4 regions of the Oceanospirillum sp. genome follow, and region 4 is predicted to be linked to each of the others. Evidence: predicted binding sites of a transcription regulator. Region 4 holds the regulator's gene; each other region holds the start of a gene.

The links. Region 4 encodes sigma-54, which starts transcription at its own class of promoters, with help from an activator protein. Its sites were predicted from a motif close to TGGCACNNNNNTTGCTNT; they were not measured.
Region 1: glnK (P-II family nitrogen regulator) is a predicted target of sigma-54. The motif match lies at 3,438-3,455, and genes of this name have one in related genera.
Region 2: amt (ammonium transporter) is a predicted target of sigma-54. The motif match lies at 2,458-2,475, and genes of this name have one in related genera.
Region 3: flgB (flagellar basal body rod protein FlgB) is a predicted target of sigma-54. The motif match lies at 3,157-3,174, and genes of this name have one in related genera.

The regions. Positions count from the first base shown of each region.
Region 1 is NZ_CEYNZH010000001.1:279,899-284,667, forward strand. It holds gene rep (DNA helicase Rep) at 1-1,068, opposite strand, end outside; gene AC4GL5_RS01255 (YifB family Mg chelatase-like AAA ATPase) at 1,218-2,738, opposite strand; gene AC4GL5_RS01260 (accessory factor UbiK family protein) at 2,833-3,135, opposite strand; gene glnK (P-II family nitrogen regulator) at 3,586-3,924, shown strand; gene AC4GL5_RS01270 (ammonium transporter) at 3,972-4,769, shown strand, end outside.
Region 2 is NZ_CEYNZH010000089.1:1,772-6,540, reverse strand. It holds gene AC4GL5_RS18180 (hydrolase) at 1-447, opposite strand, end outside; gene AC4GL5_RS18175 (Tim44 domain-containing protein) at 548-1,378, shown strand; gene yaaA (peroxide stress protein YaaA) at 1,448-2,224, opposite strand; gene amt (ammonium transporter) at 2,525-4,729, shown strand.
Region 3 is NZ_CEYNZH010000004.1:121,458-126,226, forward strand. It holds gene AC4GL5_RS03420 (class I adenylate-forming enzyme family protein) at 1-588, opposite strand, end outside; gene AC4GL5_RS03425 (hydroxymethylglutaryl-CoA lyase-like TIM-barrel protein) at 585-1,658, opposite strand; gene AC4GL5_RS03430 (DUF4910 domain-containing protein) at 1,700-2,998, shown strand; gene flgB (flagellar basal body rod protein FlgB) at 3,207-3,608, shown strand; gene flgC (flagellar basal body rod protein FlgC) at 3,611-4,063, shown strand; gene AC4GL5_RS03445 (flagellar hook assembly protein FlgD) at 4,079-4,769, shown strand, end outside.
Region 4 is NZ_CEYNZH010000010.1:64,829-69,597, forward strand. It holds gene lptA (lipopolysaccharide transport periplasmic protein LptA) at 1-434, shown strand, start outside; gene lptB (LPS export ABC transporter ATP-binding protein) at 431-1,156, shown strand; gene AC4GL5_RS06685 (RNA polymerase factor sigma-54) at 1,182-2,726, shown strand; gene hpf (ribosome hibernation promoting factor) at 2,811-3,119, shown strand; gene ptsN (PTS IIA-like nitrogen regulatory protein PtsN) at 3,142-3,591, shown strand; gene rapZ (RNase adapter RapZ) at 3,800-4,663, shown strand; gene AC4GL5_RS06705 (HPr family phosphocarrier protein) at 4,673-4,769, shown strand, end outside.

The DNA of each region.
Region 1 (4,769 bases), on a different contig from region 4:
CTGATGGTTACCACGATAGAGAATGGCGAAGTCTTTGTAGTGGCCGTCGTTTTTGATGCGGTGGGTCAGGATTTCAGTGACGACCCGTTCAGATTCGGCGTCTTCATTGCGGCAGCTGATTACCCGAATCGGTGCACCGGAACCCATATTACTCCACAGGGTTTTCTCATAAACGTGGGGGTTATTGGCGATCAAGGTGTTCGCACAACGTAGGATCAGCGATGTTGACCGGTAGTTCTGTTCCAGTTTGACGATTTTCAGGCTTTTAAAGTCTTCACCCAGTTTCACCAGGTTTTCCGGCCGTGCACCCCGCCAGGCGTAGATCGACTGGTCATCATCACCGACCACGGTTAACGCGCCGCGATAGCCGATCAGTAGTTTCACCAGCAGATACTGACTGACGTTGGTGTCCTGATACTCATCCACCAGCATGTAGTGCATTTTGTTCTGCCAGCGATCCAGTACCTCGGGATTATCCCGGAACAGGCGAACGGGCAGGCGGATCAGGTCGTCAAAGTCCACCGCGTTATAGGCTTGCAGGTGGCGGTCATATTCACGATACACCGCAGCAGCCAGAGTCTCGCGATCATCATTGGCCAGTCCCATCGCCTGTTCCGGTTCGATCAGATCATTCTTCCAGTTGGAGATCATGTTCTGCACCATGCCGATGATCTCGGCATCGGTCTGGAAATCCTTGTGCATCAGATCCTTGATCAGAGACTTGGTATCCTGATCATCGAAAAGTGAGAACCCGGCCTTATAGCCGAGGGTTTTATGTTCGCGGCGGATAATAGTCAGGCCGAGGTTATGAAAGGTGGAAACCGTCAGCCCCCGTGCTTCTTTGCCCTGTACCAGTTTACCGACACGCTCTTTCATCTCCCGCGCCGCCTTATTGGTAAAGGTCACTGCAGCGATCTTATTAGCTTTGATGCCTTTCTCTTTGATCAGATAGGCGATCTTGGTGGTAATTACACTGGTTTTACCACTGCCGGCACCGGCCAGCACCAAGAGTGGGCCACCGATATATTCTACGGCTTCACGTTGGCGATCATTCAGGCGAGAGAGCATATTGGGTTTCCGGTAAAAATAAGCGGGTCTGACTGAGATAAAAGAGTTACAGATTTTGAAAGAGGGATTGTACCAGCAGGAAACAAAAAAGCAGTGTGAACTTTCTCTTGGTCACACTGCTTAAGAATGAATCACTTCGAAGTCTATGACTAGGGCGAGAGTTGTTGCAGATAACGATCCAGTTGACGCAAACCCAGTGCTTCGGATACCGCGGGAACACCAACACTTTCTTCACCGGCAAGATCCGCGATGGTGCGGGCGACTTTCAGAATGCGATGGTAGCTTCTTGGTGATAATCCCAGTTGCTCCATCGCCTGTTGGAGCAAGTGACTGGCTTCGTCCTGTAATAGGATCTGATTATCCAGCTCGCGTCCGGTTAGCTGGGCGTTGCTTTTACCGGAGCGGTCCAGCTGGCGCTGATGCGCCTCCGTTACCCTGGCCTGAACCTGCTGACTGCTTTCACCGGGGCTAACGTTGGCCAACTGCTCCGGTGGCAGGCTGGTAACCGCGACCTGCAGATCAATACGGTCTAATAAAGGCCCGGATAAACGGCTTTGATAATTGCGAACCTGTTTTGGTGTGCAGCGGCAGCTTCTTAAACTGTCACCGAAATAGCCACAGGGACAGGGATTCATTGCCGCGACCAGCTGAAAACGACTGGGGTAACGGACCTGTTGGGTGGCCCGGGAGATATGGATCTCACCGGATTCCAGCGGTTCGCGCAACACTTCCAGCACGCGCCGGTCGTATTCCGGCAGCTCATCCAGAAACAAAATGCCGTTGTGTGCCAGACTGATCTCCCCCGGTTTCGGTCGGGAACCACCGCCCACCAAAGCCACGCCGGATGCGGTATGGTGCGGGCTGCGGAAGGGACGTTGTCCCCACTCATCCATGGAGAAGCGCCCTGATACCGATGCTAAAGCCATTACTTCCAAGGCTTCTTGCTCGCTCATTTTTGGCAGAATGCCACCGAGACGGCTGGCGAGCAGTGTTTTGCCAGTGCCCGGTGGGCCAACCAGCAATAAGTGATGATTTCCTGCTGCAGCGATTTCCAGAGCACGCCTCGCCTGAAACTGACCTTTGACATCGGCCAGATCCGGCTGATCACGAAACAGGGTATGTCGTTTCTCGTTTTCCAGCTGATGCAGAGAGAGTTCTTCCTGGCCGTGCAACATGGCGGTTACCGCCAGAAGGTGCGGAGCTGTCATAACCCGGTTGGCTTCTGGCAGAGAGGCTTCATCGCCATTTTCTGAGGGAACCAACATGGTGCGTTCTGCCTGTGCACAGGCTAAGGCGGCAGGAAGAATGCCGGAGATAGGGCGCAGCTCTGCAGAAAGTGACAGTTCGCCATAACATTCGAACTCCGTCAGACGATCGGCAGGAATCTGGTTAGAAGCGGCTAATACCCCTAAAGCAATTGCCAGATCATAACGGCCGCCTTCTTTTGGCAGGTCTGCCGGAGCAAGATTGACGGTGATGCGCCGTTGAGGGTATTCAAAACCGGCATTGATCAGAGCGCTGCGGACCCGATCTTTACTTTCCCTGACGGCGGTTTCCGGCATGCCCACAATCGCAAGACCGGGCAGACCGTTAGTAAGATGGACTTCGATGCGTACTTCCGGGGCATCAATGCCCACAGAAGCACGACTATAGATGACAGCTAAGGTCATGGCACGACTCCTTGTGCGTTGAGGTTGGGTTGCTTAACCCGCTTCTTTTATCCGTTAAAGAAGCTGCCGTGTTAGTTGGCTTAACAACAGAGCGTTATTTCTTCGGCTTTTCTGCTGTCTGTTCTTTATCGGCTGATGCATTGCCCGCTAATTGGGCAACAATCGCTTCCAGTTGCGCGACCTGTACTTCCAGAGCATCGGCTTTTGCACGTGTGCGTAGCAAGATCTCGCTCTGAATTTCAAACTCTTCACGGGTAACAAGATTCAGTTTAGCAAAAACATTTTCTGCTACCGCCTGCATTTGACGCTTGAGTTCGGCTTCGCCCGGAAGACCAGCACCAGAGAATTTTTCGCCCATCTGGCGGGTCAGTTCGGAAATCATTTCAGGTTTTAGCATCTTCATCGCTCAACTATTGCATTCGTTTAGTCGTTTCTGTTTTTGCTGCTCAGTTGCTTCACCTTCAATGCATCTGAGAGCCAAATTTCAGGGTTGAGTGTACCACTTTACGTGCATGACCTCTTTTTTGGATTGTCCTTTCTGTGTGTCTTCGTGGTGCGTTTTAAGCGCACAAAAATAGTGCGATATCGATTTGTTTGGGATTTTGACGGTGCAGTGTTTTTTCTGTTTCGGTGCATAAAAGAACAGGTTTAAGGCTGTTTTTTCTTCTAGTGCAATGAAATACATAGGTTTTTTCTTATTGGCACATCCTGTGCAAAACCCCCGGTATGTTGGCGAGAGTGCATTGAGCAAGCAACGCACCGTAAGAAAGCCACACCTTAGACCAAAAAAATTACGGACAACAATTCAATCTGATAAGCACGTTAAGCGTGCCGTAGGGGTAAACCAATGAAACTGGTCACTGCAGTCATCAAGCCGTTCAAACTGGACGATGTGCGTGAAGCATTATCCGATATCGGTATTCAGGGCATCACAGTCACTGAGGTTAAAGGTTTTGGCCGCCAGAAGGGTCACACCGAGTTATATCGCGGTGCGGAATACGTGGTGGATTTTCTGCCAAAAGTAAAGCTGGAAGTTGCGGTATCCGGTGATCAGGTTGACCAGGTAGTTGAAGCGGTCACCAATGCAGCAAACACGGGCAAGATTGGCGATGGTAAGATTTTCATCACCGCTCTTGAAGAGATTGTTCGTATCCGTACCGGCGAACGCGGCACTGACGCTATCTAAGCCGCTTACTAGCTAAAAAAAGAATTCAGCCTTCGGAGGGCCTTCCAATGGAAGATTTAGTACAAGTCAAGTATGCACTTGATACCTTTTACTTTCTGATCTGTGGTGCGCTTGTGATGTGGATGGCGGCCGGTTTCGCCATGCTGGAAGCGGGTCTGGTTCGGGCCAAAAACACGACAGAGATTCTGACTAAGAACATCGCACTGTATGCGATCGCCTGTACGATGTATCTGCTTTGCGGTTACTTCATCATGTACAGTGGTGATGAAGGCGGTATTCTGCCAAATCTGGGCTTTCTGATTGGCGATGAGAATACAACAGACGCTGTTCTGGCAAGCGGTGGTGAGACTTACTACTCTGCGCGCTCTGACTTCTTCTTCCAGGTGGTATTCGTAGCGACTGCGATGTCTATCGTATCCGGTGCCGTTGCTGAGCGTATGAAGCTGTGGGCTTTCCTGGCTTTTGCTGTGGTTATGACTGGTTTCATCTACCCAACATCTGGTTACTGGACCTGGGGTGGGGGCTTCCTGAGCGAAGCGGGTTTCTCTGATTTTGCGGGTTCCGGTATTGTTCACATGGCTGGTGCTGCTGCAGCTCTGGCAGGTGTACTGCTGCTGGGTGCACGTAAGGGTAAATACGGCCCTAACGGTCAGGTAAACGCGATTCCGGGCAGCAACATGCCGCTGGCAACGCTGGGTACGTTCATTCTGTGGATGGGTTGGTTCGGCTTCAACGGTGGTTCTGAGCTGAAACTGTCTGATGTGGGTGAAGCAAACGCGGTAGCACAGGTTTTCGTAAACACTAACGCAGCGGCTGCTGGTGGTGCGATTGCGGCTCTGATCCTG
Region 2 (4,769 bases), on a different contig from region 4:
ATTCTGCTGCAGACGGGTCATGGCGGTGTTGTAATCGGACTCTTTACGGGAAGCAACGGCATCGGTGACAACATAGACATCGTATCCCTGCTCAGAGAAGCCCAGTGCTGTTTGCAGCAGGCAGACATGACTTTCTGCGCCAATCAGGATCAGCTGTTCTTTTTCCAGCTCATTAACCGATTTCAGGATATGTGCTTCCTCGGCGGCAGAGAAGTGCTCTTTCTCAAGAAAGGTCGCTGATGACAAAAATGGTTTCAGTTGCGTGCTGGTATGGCCAAGACCCTGCGGGTATTGCTCGGTAACGACGGTAGGGATAGAGAATTCTGCAGCAACTTCGATCAGCCATTGGCTGTTTGTCATTAATTGCTCTGCATTATGCAGAGCCGGAAGCAACTTTTCCTGAATATCGATGACTAATAGTGCAGAGTTGGTAGGGCTGATTAACATATAAGCTCCCTAAAGAGTTTGTTGTTATGGTTGGAATGCGCTTCCTGCGCCCCCATTACTCAAGCATAACGGGATAATAAGTAAACTAACAGGTAACTTTATGCAGCGTATAGCAGTATGGTTTTTTGCTTTCTTTATGGTTCTGGGCACAGGCCTAGATCATGCAGAGGCAAAGCGTCTGGGTGGTGGTAAATCGTTTGGTTCTTTTTCAAAGAGCACAACATCATCAAGCAGCAGTAATTACACTCAGCCTTCTAAGACAAATACCGCAACGGGTGCCGGAGCACGTAGCAGTAAGATGGGCTTCCTAGGACCTTTGGCGGGTCTGGCTGCCGGTGGTCTGCTGGCTGCAATGTTCTTCGGTGATGGCTTTGAAGGCTTCCAGATGTTCGATTTCATTCTGATCGCACTGGTTGCCTTTATTTTATTTAAATTGATGGCCCGGAAGCGCCAGTCTGCTCCGGCTGCAGGAACTAATATGGCTTACCAGAAAGAGGCCACGAATCAGGAACGCAGCTTTGACACCAATCTGATGGGCGGTAGTACTCCGGTTGCTCCAACGGTTCCGGATTGGTTTGATGCAGCAGGTTTTGTTGAGCGTGCGAAGGGACACTTCGTTCATCTTCAGAAAGCCTGGGATAACAATGATCTGGCTGAAATTCAGGATTTTGTAACGCCTGAACTGTATAACCTGCTGGCAGAAGAGCGCAAAGCTCAAACGGAAGAGCCGAACACCGAGGTGGTAAACCTGGAAGCCCGTCTGGGAGGTGTAAGTCAGCAAGGTTCTCTGGCAGAAGCGAGCGTTGTTTTCACAGGTCAGATCCGAGAGAACAGCTCCGTTCCTACAGACTTTACCGAAACCTGGCACCTTGTCCGCGATATGCGACAGGAGAATGCTAACTGGTATCTGCAAGGTATTCAGCAAAACTAAAGGTTGCATTGAACGTCAGATAATAGAAAGGCCGCATTTTGCGGCCTTTCTTCGTTTGAGCGGGCGTTATTATTCCTCGTGATCTCTCAGGAAAACCCATTCATTCCCAGTACTCTGCTCTTGGCTGAAGTAATAGCCCTCACTATCGAAACACTTCAATTGCTCCGGATCTTTTAGGCGATTCTTAATAATGTAGGCCGCCATCAGGCCACGAGCCTTTTTGGCATAAAAGCTGATCATCTTGTATTGACCATTCTTCCAGTCTTTAAAGACAGGGGTGATGATTTCAGCCTGCAAGCTTTTTACTTTGATCGCTTTGAAGTATTCATTAGAAGCCAGGTTGATCAATACAGGTTCTTTTTCATTCGAGAACTCTTTATTCAGGGTATCAGTTAACAGCATATCCCAGAATTCATACAGGTTTTTTCCACGACTGTTAGCAAACTTGGTGCCCATCTCCAGACGGTAGGGTTGAATCAGATCCAGTGGTTTTAAGAGTCCATATAGACCTGACAGAATTCTCATGTGATCCTGCGCAAAACTGAAGTCATCCTCCGAGAAATGTTCAGCATCCAACCCTGTATACACATCGCCTTTAAATGCCAGAATTGCTTGTTTCGCATTCTCTGGAGTAAAGGGGGGTTCCCAGCTACCAAAGCGGGCAACGTTTAGGGCAGCAAGTTTGTCACTCAATTTCATCAGGCTTGCCACATCAGCCTGAGATAGTTCTTTTAACTGATCAATGAGTTGCTGGCTGTTAGCAAGAAACGATGGATTGCTATGGGTTTTCGTAACGGGGGCTGATTCAAAGTCGAGTGTCTTAGCTGGAGAAATAACAAGTTTCATGGGCTTTACCTGAGGCTGCAATCCTGAAAAATTCAGAGATTACCCTATCTGAAGGGACGAAAAAAAACCAGACTAAAACTCTTGGTATTTATGCATCTTTTTGGTGCTCGCGATGACGGCCTGATCTATTTTGGTGTGCATGTAAAAGCTAATTTCACTACTTATTTATGTTTGATTGGTATCAAATTTTAGTTTGATATTGCAGCGCAGTGTTTTTTTTCTATTTTCAGATTGGGCACATCTTTTGCTGAGCCTTGGCATATAGAAGAAAAGTGAAATATCACATATGGGGTGTGTTTTATGGATGCAGCAAGTGTACAAAGCAATCTGGATCTGGTCTGGGTTATGGTTTGCGCTGCATTGGTTATGTTTATGCAGGCAGGATTTACTGCGCTGGAGTCAGGGCTGACGCAAGCTAAAAACAGCATCAATGTTGCGATTAAAAATATAACGGATTTTATTATTTCTGTACTGACGTTCTGGGCTGTAGGTTACGCCATTATGTTTGGCGTCAGCTCGGGGGGATTTTGGGGAACAACCGGCTTCGGTTTGTCAGGGATGACCGAAGCGGGTGATTTTGCCTCTTTTGCCTTTCAGGCCACCTTTGCCGGTACTGCCGCGACAATTGTTTCTGGGGCCGTTGCCGAGCGAACTAAGTTTCTGGCTTATGTGTTGGTTGCGGTTTTTACAACTTGCGTGATTTATCCGGTATCGGGTCATTGGATTTGGAATAGCGAAGGCTGGCTGGCTCAACAAGGAATGATCGACTTTGCAGGCTCAACCGTTGTGCACTCTTTGGGTGCTTGGGTGGGGCTGGCGGGTGCTATTGTCGTGGGCCCGCGTCTTGGCGTTTTTGGTAAGGATAAGAAAATTACCAAGATTCAGGGGCACAGTCTTGTTCTTGCCGTTGTGGGCGTACTTATTCTCTGGTTTGGCTGGTTTGGCTTTAATGGTGGCAGTACTCTGACCGGTGATGCGAGTATTGCCAAGATTATTGCTAATACCATGTTGGCTGCAGGCGCCGCGGGACTGAGTTGTTTCTTTATCTCCATGGCGATGCATGAACGACGTGAAGTGAATGTTGAAAAACTGTTGAATGGTGTCGTTGGTGGTCTGGTTGCCATCACCGCTAGCTGTGCTGTTGTTGAGCCCGTTGGAGCTGTTGTGATCGGTTTTGTCGCGGGTGCTGTGCTTTACTTTGCAGAGTGGGTCATCCTGCATATTATGCGGGTGGATGATCCCGTGAATGTGGTTGCCGCTCACGGTGTCTGTGGTGCCTTGGGGACAATTCTTCTGGTTTTCTTTGCTGATAAGTCTGCTTTGGTTAACGGCAGTGTTATGGATCAGCTTATGGTTCAGTTGACCGGGGTATTCGCTGTGTTTGTTTGGGGCTTTGGTCTGGGTTATCTGGCTTTTGCCCTGATGAAAGCCTTTGGGGCGCTCCGGGTTCCTCCTGAAGATGAAGAGCGGGGCCTGAATGTCAGTGAGCATGGCGCAAGTTCTGCTCTGCTGGATATGCAGGACGCGATGCAGTTTATTATTAAAGACGGAGACTTGACCCGCCGTGTTGCGGTTGAACGGGGTAGTGAATTTGAGCGTTTAGGCGTTATTTTTAACCTCTTTCTGGACAGTTATGAGCGCGCTATTGGTGATATCAAGTCAGCTTCAGGCCAGCTTAATGACTATGCTCATGAGATGGCAAAAGCCAGTGATGAGTTGGAAGCTGGTGTGACACATCAGCAGGAGCAGAGCCTTCAAATTACCACTGCAATCACTCAGCTATCTGCTGCCGTAAAGCAGTTGGCTGCCAGTGTTAAGGAAACGTCACAACAGACTGAAGAAGCAACCGTTCAATCCAGTAATGGTCATGACCTAGTGAAAGAAAGTGTGAAAGATATTCATGCTCTGGCAGAGCGAATCGCTTCAGTCTATGACGTTACTGAGCAGGTTCAGTCTCAGGCCGGTGCGATTACTCAGATTCTGGAAACGATTGAGGGCGTTGCGGAGCAAACCAATCTGCTGGCCCTGAATGCGGCTATTGAAGCTGCCCGTGCAGGGGAGGCAGGGCGTGGTTTTGCCGTAGTTGCCGATGAAGTTCGGGCGTTGTCTCAACAGACTCAGGGCTATACCCGAAATATTCAGGAAACCATTACCGAACTGCAGACCCGGGTTCAGAATGCGGTTACATTGGTGAGAGGCGGGCATGAGCTGGCGGACACCAGTGTGGGGACAGTGACCCGTTCCGGGGATGCTTTTGAGGCGATCAATAATATGGTGCACGCTATTAATAGCAGCAGTGTCGAGATTGCAACGGTGGCAGAGCAGCAATCGCAAATCGCGCTTGAGGTTGATGCCAATATCCGAAGGATCGATGATGTGGTGCGTCAGACCGCCAGTGAAGCACACACTCTCAATAGTCTGGGCCACAACATAGAGCAGTTGGCTTCACGTCTGCAGTCTTCGGTATCCGCATACTCCGTTCGGGACTCCTCTGTGGTTCACTGACACTTTTCAAATCCTTGTTAGGGTTCCGCCCCTGAAACTC
Region 3 (4,769 bases), on a different contig from region 4:
ACCGGAAATTTTTTCTGCAGAGAAAGGGGCGGAGAGTATAACGGTTCCGGAGGCAACAAGAGGAGAAATGAGGGTGTTCAGAATACCAGCCATATAACTGATAGGAAAAACATGCAGTAGACGAGTTTCGTGATTGATACCACTGGCGTTATTAAACGCTAATGCATTGGCGATAATATTTTCAAAAGGGTGGCAAACACCTTTCGGGGTACCTGTTGTGCCGGAGGTAAAACAAATCAGATAGCTTTTCTGAAATCTTATCTGATCAGAATGCTTTGTTATGCTGTTATGGGTGATATGCAGATTAACTTTGTTTTTGCTCAGAATGTCGGCGTTGGATTTACTGTCTTTGGGGTTCAGCATCAGGGCGGAGTAACCGTATATAAAACAGGTTAGCAGCGTTATTACCGCCTCCAGGCTGTTTTCAAGTTCAATGGCAATGATGCAGTTTTGTTGCGCACCGGCAGCAGTCAGGGCCAGATTTTTTTCTGAACAGAGTGTTTTCAGCTCGGCATAGCGATAATGGTGTGAGCCGCAAATCAGAGCAATGTTGTCAGGAGTATGGTCGAAATATTGGCTTAAATTCATCGTGACTGTTCGTCTATATTGGATGTTTTATACAGGCTGTTCCAGCGAGGCGGTGTTTCGCGTGCTGGGAGTTGTTGTGCAAGCTGCAGCAGTAGTTCATCCGGAGCATCAGTCTTATTGATGTCACAAAGCGCCAGGATAAGGGCTCTGGGGTCCAGATTGTATTCGCTGGAATACCGGATAATTTTAGGCAGATAGCTGGAATGGAACAATGCCAGACCGGATATAGTATCAATGGGGTCAATCTTACGTTTGCATAGTTCATGGATACTGCTCTCGTAAATGTCCAGCACTTTCAGTATATCAATATCCATGGGCGTCCCCATACGTTGCAGAACAGACAGCAGGTGCTCTGCGGGTGTATTGCCTGCACTTCTTCCCATACCGGCAACCGAGGTATCTATCAGGGAAAAGCCTAGCTCAATCGCCTTCAAAGAATTAGCTACTGACATGCCAAGGTTGTTGTGTCCATGAAAGCCGAGTAACAGGTCAGGGTTTTTTTCCCGTGTAGCGTGGGCAAAGTTCTCTATCTCGTGCGGTAGCATCCCTCCCGCTGAATCAACAATATAAACCAGATCGCTGCCGTACTCTGATACACGGTCAGCGGCTTCCGCAAAATGCTGAGTCGGTGCTGCATAGGACTTCATAAAGTTGCTGCACACCAGCAGGCCTTTTTCTTTAGCGTGCCGGATATAAGATCGGGTGGATTCGTACTCTGCGATGTTGCTGCCAATTCGGATAAAGTCCATTCCTTGGTCCGCCGCCAAAGAAATATCATCCAAGCTGGCGACGCCGGGTATGCAGAACATACCCCAATAGCTCTTTCTACAACCTGCTGAGGCAGATTTCATGTAAGCCAGATCACTGGCCGCAGCGACGCCCATATTGCTTTGGCTGGCACCAAGGCCTACACCATGACCTATTTCAATAAAGCGGAAGTTAGCTTCCTCCAGTTGTCTGCATAGTCTTTCTGTTTGCAGTTCAGTAAACTGGAAATCAATTTCATAACTTCCATCTCTGAGTGTGCAGTCAAGCAAGTGTGTTTTTTCTTTTAATAAATTGCTAAGCATAATCAGATCTCTGCAGTTCAGTAAGGATGTAATCGCTTCATATGACAGACAACACAATAGGATCTGTTCTTTTCCGACATATTGAGAACCTCTTTCCTATTAACCGAAGTTTAACCGGAAAGGGTAACAGGGAAACACTTAAGTATCTTCAGGATCTGCAGCCAGAACTTAAAATCCGCAGTGCTCAATCAGGGGATTCAGCTTTTGACTGGACTGTGCCGGATGAATGGACCATTCGTACCGCTTATATAGAATGTGCTGAGACTCATGAGCGTGTTGTTGACTTTGATGATCATAACCTGCACGTCTTGGGGTATTCGGTACCTGTAAACCGTGTAATGACCTTTTCTGAGTTAGACAAGTACTTACACAGTCTGCCGGATCAGCCTGAAGCAATCCCGTATGCGGTTTCTTACTATAGGCGTCGCTGGGGGTTCTGTATGGCGCATAAGCAGCGTTTACGGCTGGCAGAAAGGCCTGAGCGCCTTTTTAGGGTTGTTATTGATAGTGATCTCGCGCCTGGCGAGCTTAATTATGGTGAATTGTTCATCCCCGGAAAATCATCAGAAGAAATCCTGCTCTCAACCTACATATGCCATCCCTCGATGGCGAATAATGAGCTTTCAGGCCCAGTCGTGGCAATTGAGTTGGCAAAATGGCTACAGGGTTTACCTGATCGGCGTTACAGTTATCGTATTTTGTTTCTGCCGGAAACTATCGGGTCGTTGGTTTATCTGTCCCAGCATCTTGAGCATCTCAAAAAACATGTTAAGGCAGGCTTTGTCCTCTCCTGCATAGGTGATGATGGTGACTACTCTATTGTTCAGTCCCGTTATGCGGATACTTATGCTGACAGAATTTCGCGTTTTGCGGTTCGTCAGTTTACCGATACCCCTGCATTGTACTCGTTTCTGGAACGTGGCAGTGATGAGCGACAGTACTGTGCTCCTGGTATTGATTTGCCGGTCTGTACGTTATGCCGTACTAAGTTCGGTGAGTATCCGGAGTACCATACCTCGCTGGATAATCTTTCATTTGTGTCACCGGAAGGGCTTAAGGGGGGGTATGAGTTTGTCAGACTGTGCGTGATGCTGATTGAAAAAGATGGTTGCTACTATTCAGATATTTTAGGTGAGCCTCAGTTAGGTAATCGAGGACTTTATCCTACGTTGTCAACGAAGGCGACCAAGAATATTGTTCGCAATATGATGGATCTGTTGGCATACGCTGATGGTGAGAATGATCTGGCTGATATAGGTTCCATTACTGGCATGTTGCCTCAGGATCTTTTTGATGAGCTGGAGAAGCTAACCGCCTCTGGTATTTTATCTAAGGTCTAGCATATAAAACTGTTATCAAAGAATTATAGATTAACCGCCTCCTGGCGGTTTTTTTGTGCCTGGAAAAAGCGGCAATGACATTCCTGTTTATAATTCTTGCGAATTTTTCGGTTCGTTTTGTTTTTTTATCTTTTTGATTTTAAAGGTTTTTTTATTTTTGGCACGGTGATTGTATTAGTTAGAGTAAAGAAAACAGGTAGGGCAAATTATGACCGCAATCAGTTTTAAAAACGCTCTGGGTATTCATCCCGATGCACTTCGTGTTCGTACGGAGCGCTCTGAGATTCTGGCGAACAATATCGCTAACTCAGATACGCCGGGATTCAAAGCGCGGGATCTTGATTTTAAAGGCATCCTGCGCGGTGAGTATGAAAGCCGTGATCGCATGGAGCTTAATAGAACAAATGCGCGTCATATCCCTGCAGAAGCCGTTATTACCGAAAGCTCGCTAAAGTATCGGATTCCGACTCAGCCTGCTGTTGACGGCAATACAGTGGAAACCGATATCGAACAAGCGCAATACGCCCGGAATGCTCTTGAGTTCCAGTCCAGCTTCACCTTTTTGAATAGTAAGTTCAAAGGTCTTAGCAAAGCGTTGAGGAGTGAATAATTATGTCTTTAGGTAAGGTGTTCAATATTGCCGGTAGTGGCATGAGTGCTCAGACCCTTCGTCTGAATACCACCGCCAGTAACATGGCGAATGCACAAAGTGTTAGTAGCAGCGTTGATCAGACCTATCGTGCCCGTAAGGCGGTTTTTGCTCCTATGCTGGAAAATTATAAGCAGGGTGAAATCGGTAATCCGGTAACTAGTTTTGATCCCAAGGATAGTGCTGGTGAAGGTGTGATGGTTCGTGGCATTGTTGAGAGTGATGCACCTTTGCAGCGTCGTTTTCAGCCGGATCACCCTATGGCGAATGAAGACGGTTATGTGTTTTATCCTAACGTTAATGTCGTGGAAGAGATGGCTGATATGCTGTCTGCCTCCCGTTCATTTCAAACCAATGTAGAAGTCATGAACACCGCTAAAACAATGATGCAGCGTGTTTTGACGTTAGGTCAGTAAACGAGGTAGTGAATCATGGCGTTTGATGTAAACGGTGAGTTCTGGGCTAACAATAGTATTGACGCCCGCAAGCAGGCTGATGCTGCTGCAAAGGCCGCTAAGAGTAACGAGATGGGTAAAGATGAGTTTATGAAGCTCATGATTACACAAATGAATAACCAAGATCCTCTTGAGCCGCAGGGTAATGCGGAATATATGGCCCAGTTGTCTCAGCTGTCTATGGTAGAGGGTATTCAGAACCTGAATAAAGTAACAGAAGGTTTTATTACCTCTCTGCAGTCTTCTCAGGCTCTGCAGGCTTCTGCCTTGGTTGGGCGTAAGGTTCAGGTCCAGTCAAATATTGGCAATTTGGTTGAGGGTGGTAGCCTTACTGGTAGTGCCTTTATTCCGGCCTCGGCTAAAAATATTGATATGACTGTTGTTGATAATAATGGCCAGGTGATGAAAACCATCGATACGGAGCAGTACCGTAACGAAGCCGGTCTCTTCTCAGAAGGTCAGATCGACTTTGAGTGGGATGGTGTTATGGATGATGGTGAGATGGCTAAGCCTGGCTTGTATCAAGTCGTGTCCAGTGCAGAGATTGATGGCAAGGCTTACAGTCTGACTACATATACCAACGCTAATGTAGATAGTGTCACTATCGCTAATGGCGGCGAAGTGTGGCTTAACCTTGCCGGCAAAGGGTCGGTGGCGTTAAGTGAAG
Region 4 (4,769 bases):
CCAACAGTGCCGAGTTTACTCCGGATCAGGGAATTGCTATCTATACCGGTAATGTCGAGATTGAACAGGGCAGTCTTAAAGTGGACGCCCACAAAGTCACCGTCTATCGTAAGGCTGACGGTGAAATAGACAAAATCATTGCCGAGGGCAAAGACAACCGGGTTCACCTGCAACAACAACCCAAACCTGAAGATCCCGTTGTACATGCCTATGCAATGTCTATCGTCTACCAAGCTGCTCTTCAGGAGGTTGAACTGACCCGGCAGGCTGAACTTGAAAACGGCAAGGACCAATTCAGCGGTGAGCGTATTCGCTACCATCTGCAAACCAAGCGCATTCAGGCCTGGGGGCAAGACAATAATAAGGATGCTCCGTCCGATGATGGCCGGGTAAAAATCATTTTGTTCCCGAACAATGGTAAGGAGCAGAAATGAAAACCCTAAAGGCGGGACACCTTGCCAAAACCTACAAAAAACGACAGGTTGTTAAAGATATCAGTCTTGAGGTCAATCAGGGACAGGTTGTAGGTCTGTTGGGACCGAATGGTGCCGGAAAAACAACATCCTTCTACATGATCGTCGGATTGGTTCGCTCTGATGCGGGCTACGTGACTCTGGATGACGAAGATATTACACCGCTGCCAATGCACGGCAGAGCTCAGAAAGGTGTGGGCTACCTGCCACAGGAAGCCTCTATTTTCCGCAAGCTATCGGTTGAAGACAATATTCTGGGCATTCTTGAGACCCGCAAAGAGCTCAGTAAAAAAGAGCGTAAAGAACACCTCGAACGCCTGTTAAATGAGTTCAGCATTACACACATCAGGAAAAGCCTGGGTATGAGTCTTTCCGGTGGTGAACGCCGCCGTGTTGAAATTGCCCGAGCACTGGCGACTGAGCCCTCTTTTATTCTGCTTGATGAGCCTTTTGCCGGGGTTGACCCTATTTCAGTGAACGAAATTAAGTCGATCATTCGCCAGCTGAAAGCGCGAAATATCGGAGTACTGATCACGGATCACAATGTCCGGGAAACCTTGGATATCTGTGAAAAAGCCTATATCGTCAGTGCAGGGCAGATTATCGCTGAAGGCGATGCCGCCAACATCATGGACAACCAGCAGGTACGGGATGTCTATCTCGGCCATGAGTTCAAGTTATAACCACTTTGGGAATAAGCCGTAATCTATGAAACCGGCCTTACAGCTTAAAATTGGTCAGAGTCTGACCATGACACCTCAACTGCAGCAGGCGATACGCCTGTTGCAGCTATCGACTCTCGATTTACAGCAGGAGATTCAGGAAGCCCTTGAATCTAATCCTATGCTGGAGCTTGAAGACGAGTTTAATTCAGCAAATGATGCCACTGAAGCAAACTCAGATTCCGAGAGCAACAAAGAGGACCAGAGCAAATCCGAAAGTGAATCTGCCAGCAGTAATGAAAGTCAGGATGCTGAGCTGGAAAACTATACCGCAACAGCGGAAGACAGCTGGCAGGATTCGATCCCTGAAGACCTACCAGTGGACAGTGGCTGGGATGATGTCTATCAGGAAAGCCTCTATACTCAATCATCAGCCCCAAGTGATGATGACGGTTCCTATCTTGAGCAGCGCGGCATCATCACAGAAACGCTGCAGGACCATCTGCTCTGGCAATTAAACCTGTCAGGCCTGCCGGAATGCGATCGGCTGATCGCAGAAGCGATCATCGACAGTATTGATCCTGATGGCTACCTCTCGTCCCCGATCGAAGAGATCTATGAAGGCCTGCAAAGCCGACCTGAGTTCCAGAATAAAGAATACGAGCTTGAGATAGAGGACGTTCAGGCCGTTCAGGGATATATTCAGCACCTTGATCCGATTGGTTGTGCCGTTAAAGACCTGCAGGAGTGCCTGCTCGTTCAGCTGGAGCCTCTGGATGCTAACGCCTTCCTGCTGGAAAAAACCCGTAAACTGATCACCCTGCATCTCGACCTTCTGGGTAGTCGTGATTTCGCACAGCTTATGCGTCGTCTGAGAGTTAAAGAACCTGAGCTTCAGGATATCATTGAGCTGATCCGTAGCCTGAACCCTAAACCTGGGTCTTCTATTTCGACAGAACATGCTGAGTACATTGCACCGGATCTTTTTGTTACCCGTGAAGAGGATCACTGGAAAGTCGACCTGAACCCGGATATAGCCCCCAAAATTCGTATTCATGGTGCTTATTCTGGTCTGATCAAGCGGGCCGACAACAGCCGGGATAACACCTTTATGAAAAACCAGCTTCAGGAAGCACGCTGGTTCCTGAAGAGTCTTCATAGCCGCAACGAGACATTACTCAAGGTTGGCATTGAGATTGTGAAGCGCCAGCAGGCATTTCTTGAAATTGGTGAAGAAGGCATGAAACCACTGGTCCTGCATGACATTGCAGATGCCATCGGCATGCATGAATCCACCATCTCCCGGGTAACGACGCAGAAATATATCCATACCCCCCGGGGTATTTTTGAACTTAAGTACTTTTTCTCCAGTCATGTCGGTACTACCGCAGGTGGTGAAGCATCCTCGACCGCAATTCGGGCTATGATTAAGAAAATGATTGCCGATGAACCACCGAGGAAACCTTTCAGCGACAGTAAGTTGGCCAATATGTTGGCTGAGCAGGGAATTAAGGTCGCCAGACGGACCGTCGCCAAGTACCGCGAAGCGATGAATATCCCCCCGTCGAACGAACGTAAGAAATTGATTTAAAATCAATTTAGAAAAAACGCTTTGCAAATACCTGAAAAACGATACAATCAAAATTGCAAGACCGCGAATAATAAGGAGCTATTTATGCAATTGAATATTACCGGTCAACACCTGGAATTAACTGAAGCTCTGCAAGAGTACGTTTCTACCAAGTTTGAGCGTCTTGAGCGTCACGTTGATAACATCACTAACGTACAGGTTGTTCTCAAGCTGGAAAAAGAGCGTCAGATTGCTGAAGCAACTCTGCACGTAGCCGGCGCAGATCTGCATGCCACCGCAGAAGCTGAAGATATGTATGCATCTATTGATATGCTGACGGATAAAATCGATCGCCAGCTGATCAAACACAAAGAAAAGGCCCAAGCCCGTAAACAGGGTGCGGCAGCCCGCTAATTATTGAGCATAACTGATATCCATGTTACTCAATTCAGTTCTGACTCCTCCGAGAACCCTTGACGGGGTTCCCGGAGGCAGCAAAAAGCGTCTCCTAGAGTTCTTCAGCAAGTTTATCTCTCAGCAGATTCCCACTCTTGAAAGCACCGAGGTTTTCGATAGCCTCATTGCACGGGAACGACTGGGAAGTACTGGTGTTGGTGAAGGCATTGCCATTCCACATTGCAGGGTTAAAAACTGCTCGGAAAGTATAGGAACCTTTATTCGCCTGAAAGATAAGGTTGACTTCGACTCTATCGATGGACGACCTGTTGATCTTTTGTTTATTCTGCTGGTTCCAGAGGAGGCAACCGACGACCATCTTCAGTTGTTATCCGGTCTGGCAGAGAAATTCTCTGACCCCGATTTCTGTCGACAGCTTCGCGAAGCGGTGGGTTCCGAGGGGCTGTACGAACTCTGGACTCAGAGCTAAAGCCTTTATCTGCTACCGAAGTAATCCATCCGGGCACAAATAGCATACTGATAAGGTCTTCTGTATCTTTTGTAATACCGATGACCTTATCTTTCGCTAACCTCTTATTCGGGCCTGATCCGTTTACACTTAAACGGTTGATAAACTGCAGCCCATTCAGAAAAGCATTAACAAGAATTGACTGAACCACGCGTAAAAGGGATGTGAGATGAAACTGGTTATTATTAGTGGACGATCCGGTTCCGGTAAAAGTATTGCACTCCATGTGCTCGAAGATCTGGGCTACTTTGCCATTGATAACCTTCCCATCGGCTTACTCAGCCAGCTTCCGGATAATCTTCCTGGCTCCAATAATCTGGTTGCAGTCAGCATTGATGCCCGCAATATCGTCACCGACCCATCCGGTGTTCAGCCTCACTTCGAAAAGCTGAAATCTCAGGGCTATGATGCACGTATCATCTACTTGGATTCGGATGATGGCACCCTGATTGACCGTTTCAATGCCACCCGGCGCAAGCATCCTTTGTCCTCTGAAAAAGTATCTCTTGCCGAAGCGCTCATAAAAGAAGGCAATCTTCTTGAGCAGATCGCTGAACAAGCAGACCTCAGAGTCGATACCAGTAACCTGAGTATCTATGACCTTCGTGAGATCATCACTCAGCAGCTGGAAAACTCTGAATCCAAAACCAATGTCGCCATACAGTTTCAGTCCTTCGGTTTTAAGCGCGGGATACCAAAAGACTGTGACTTTATCTTTGATGTCCGCTGCCTGCCTAACCCATACTGGGAAACACATCTTAGGGTCTATACCGGACTCGATCAGCCCGTTATTGATTTTCTGGAACAGGATTTCAGCGTCCGGGCCATGGTATCGGATGTCGCCGGCTTTCTTGAAAAGTGGCTCCCCAGCATTATCGCCAGTAGCCGCAGCTATATTACCGTAGGAATCGGTTGTACTGGTGGACAGCACAGGTCAGTATTCGTTGCGGAACAGCTGACCGACAAGTTTAAGCATCAGCACCCTCAAACTCTGGTCAGACATCGGGACCTTAGTCTGGCAAACAAAGACTAGGATAAAGCTATGCCTGAGTTCACAGTAACGGTAAGTAATAGCAAAGGCTTCCATCTGCGGCCAGCCTCCAAGCTACTTCAGCTGGCGACAGACTTTGATGCTGCCA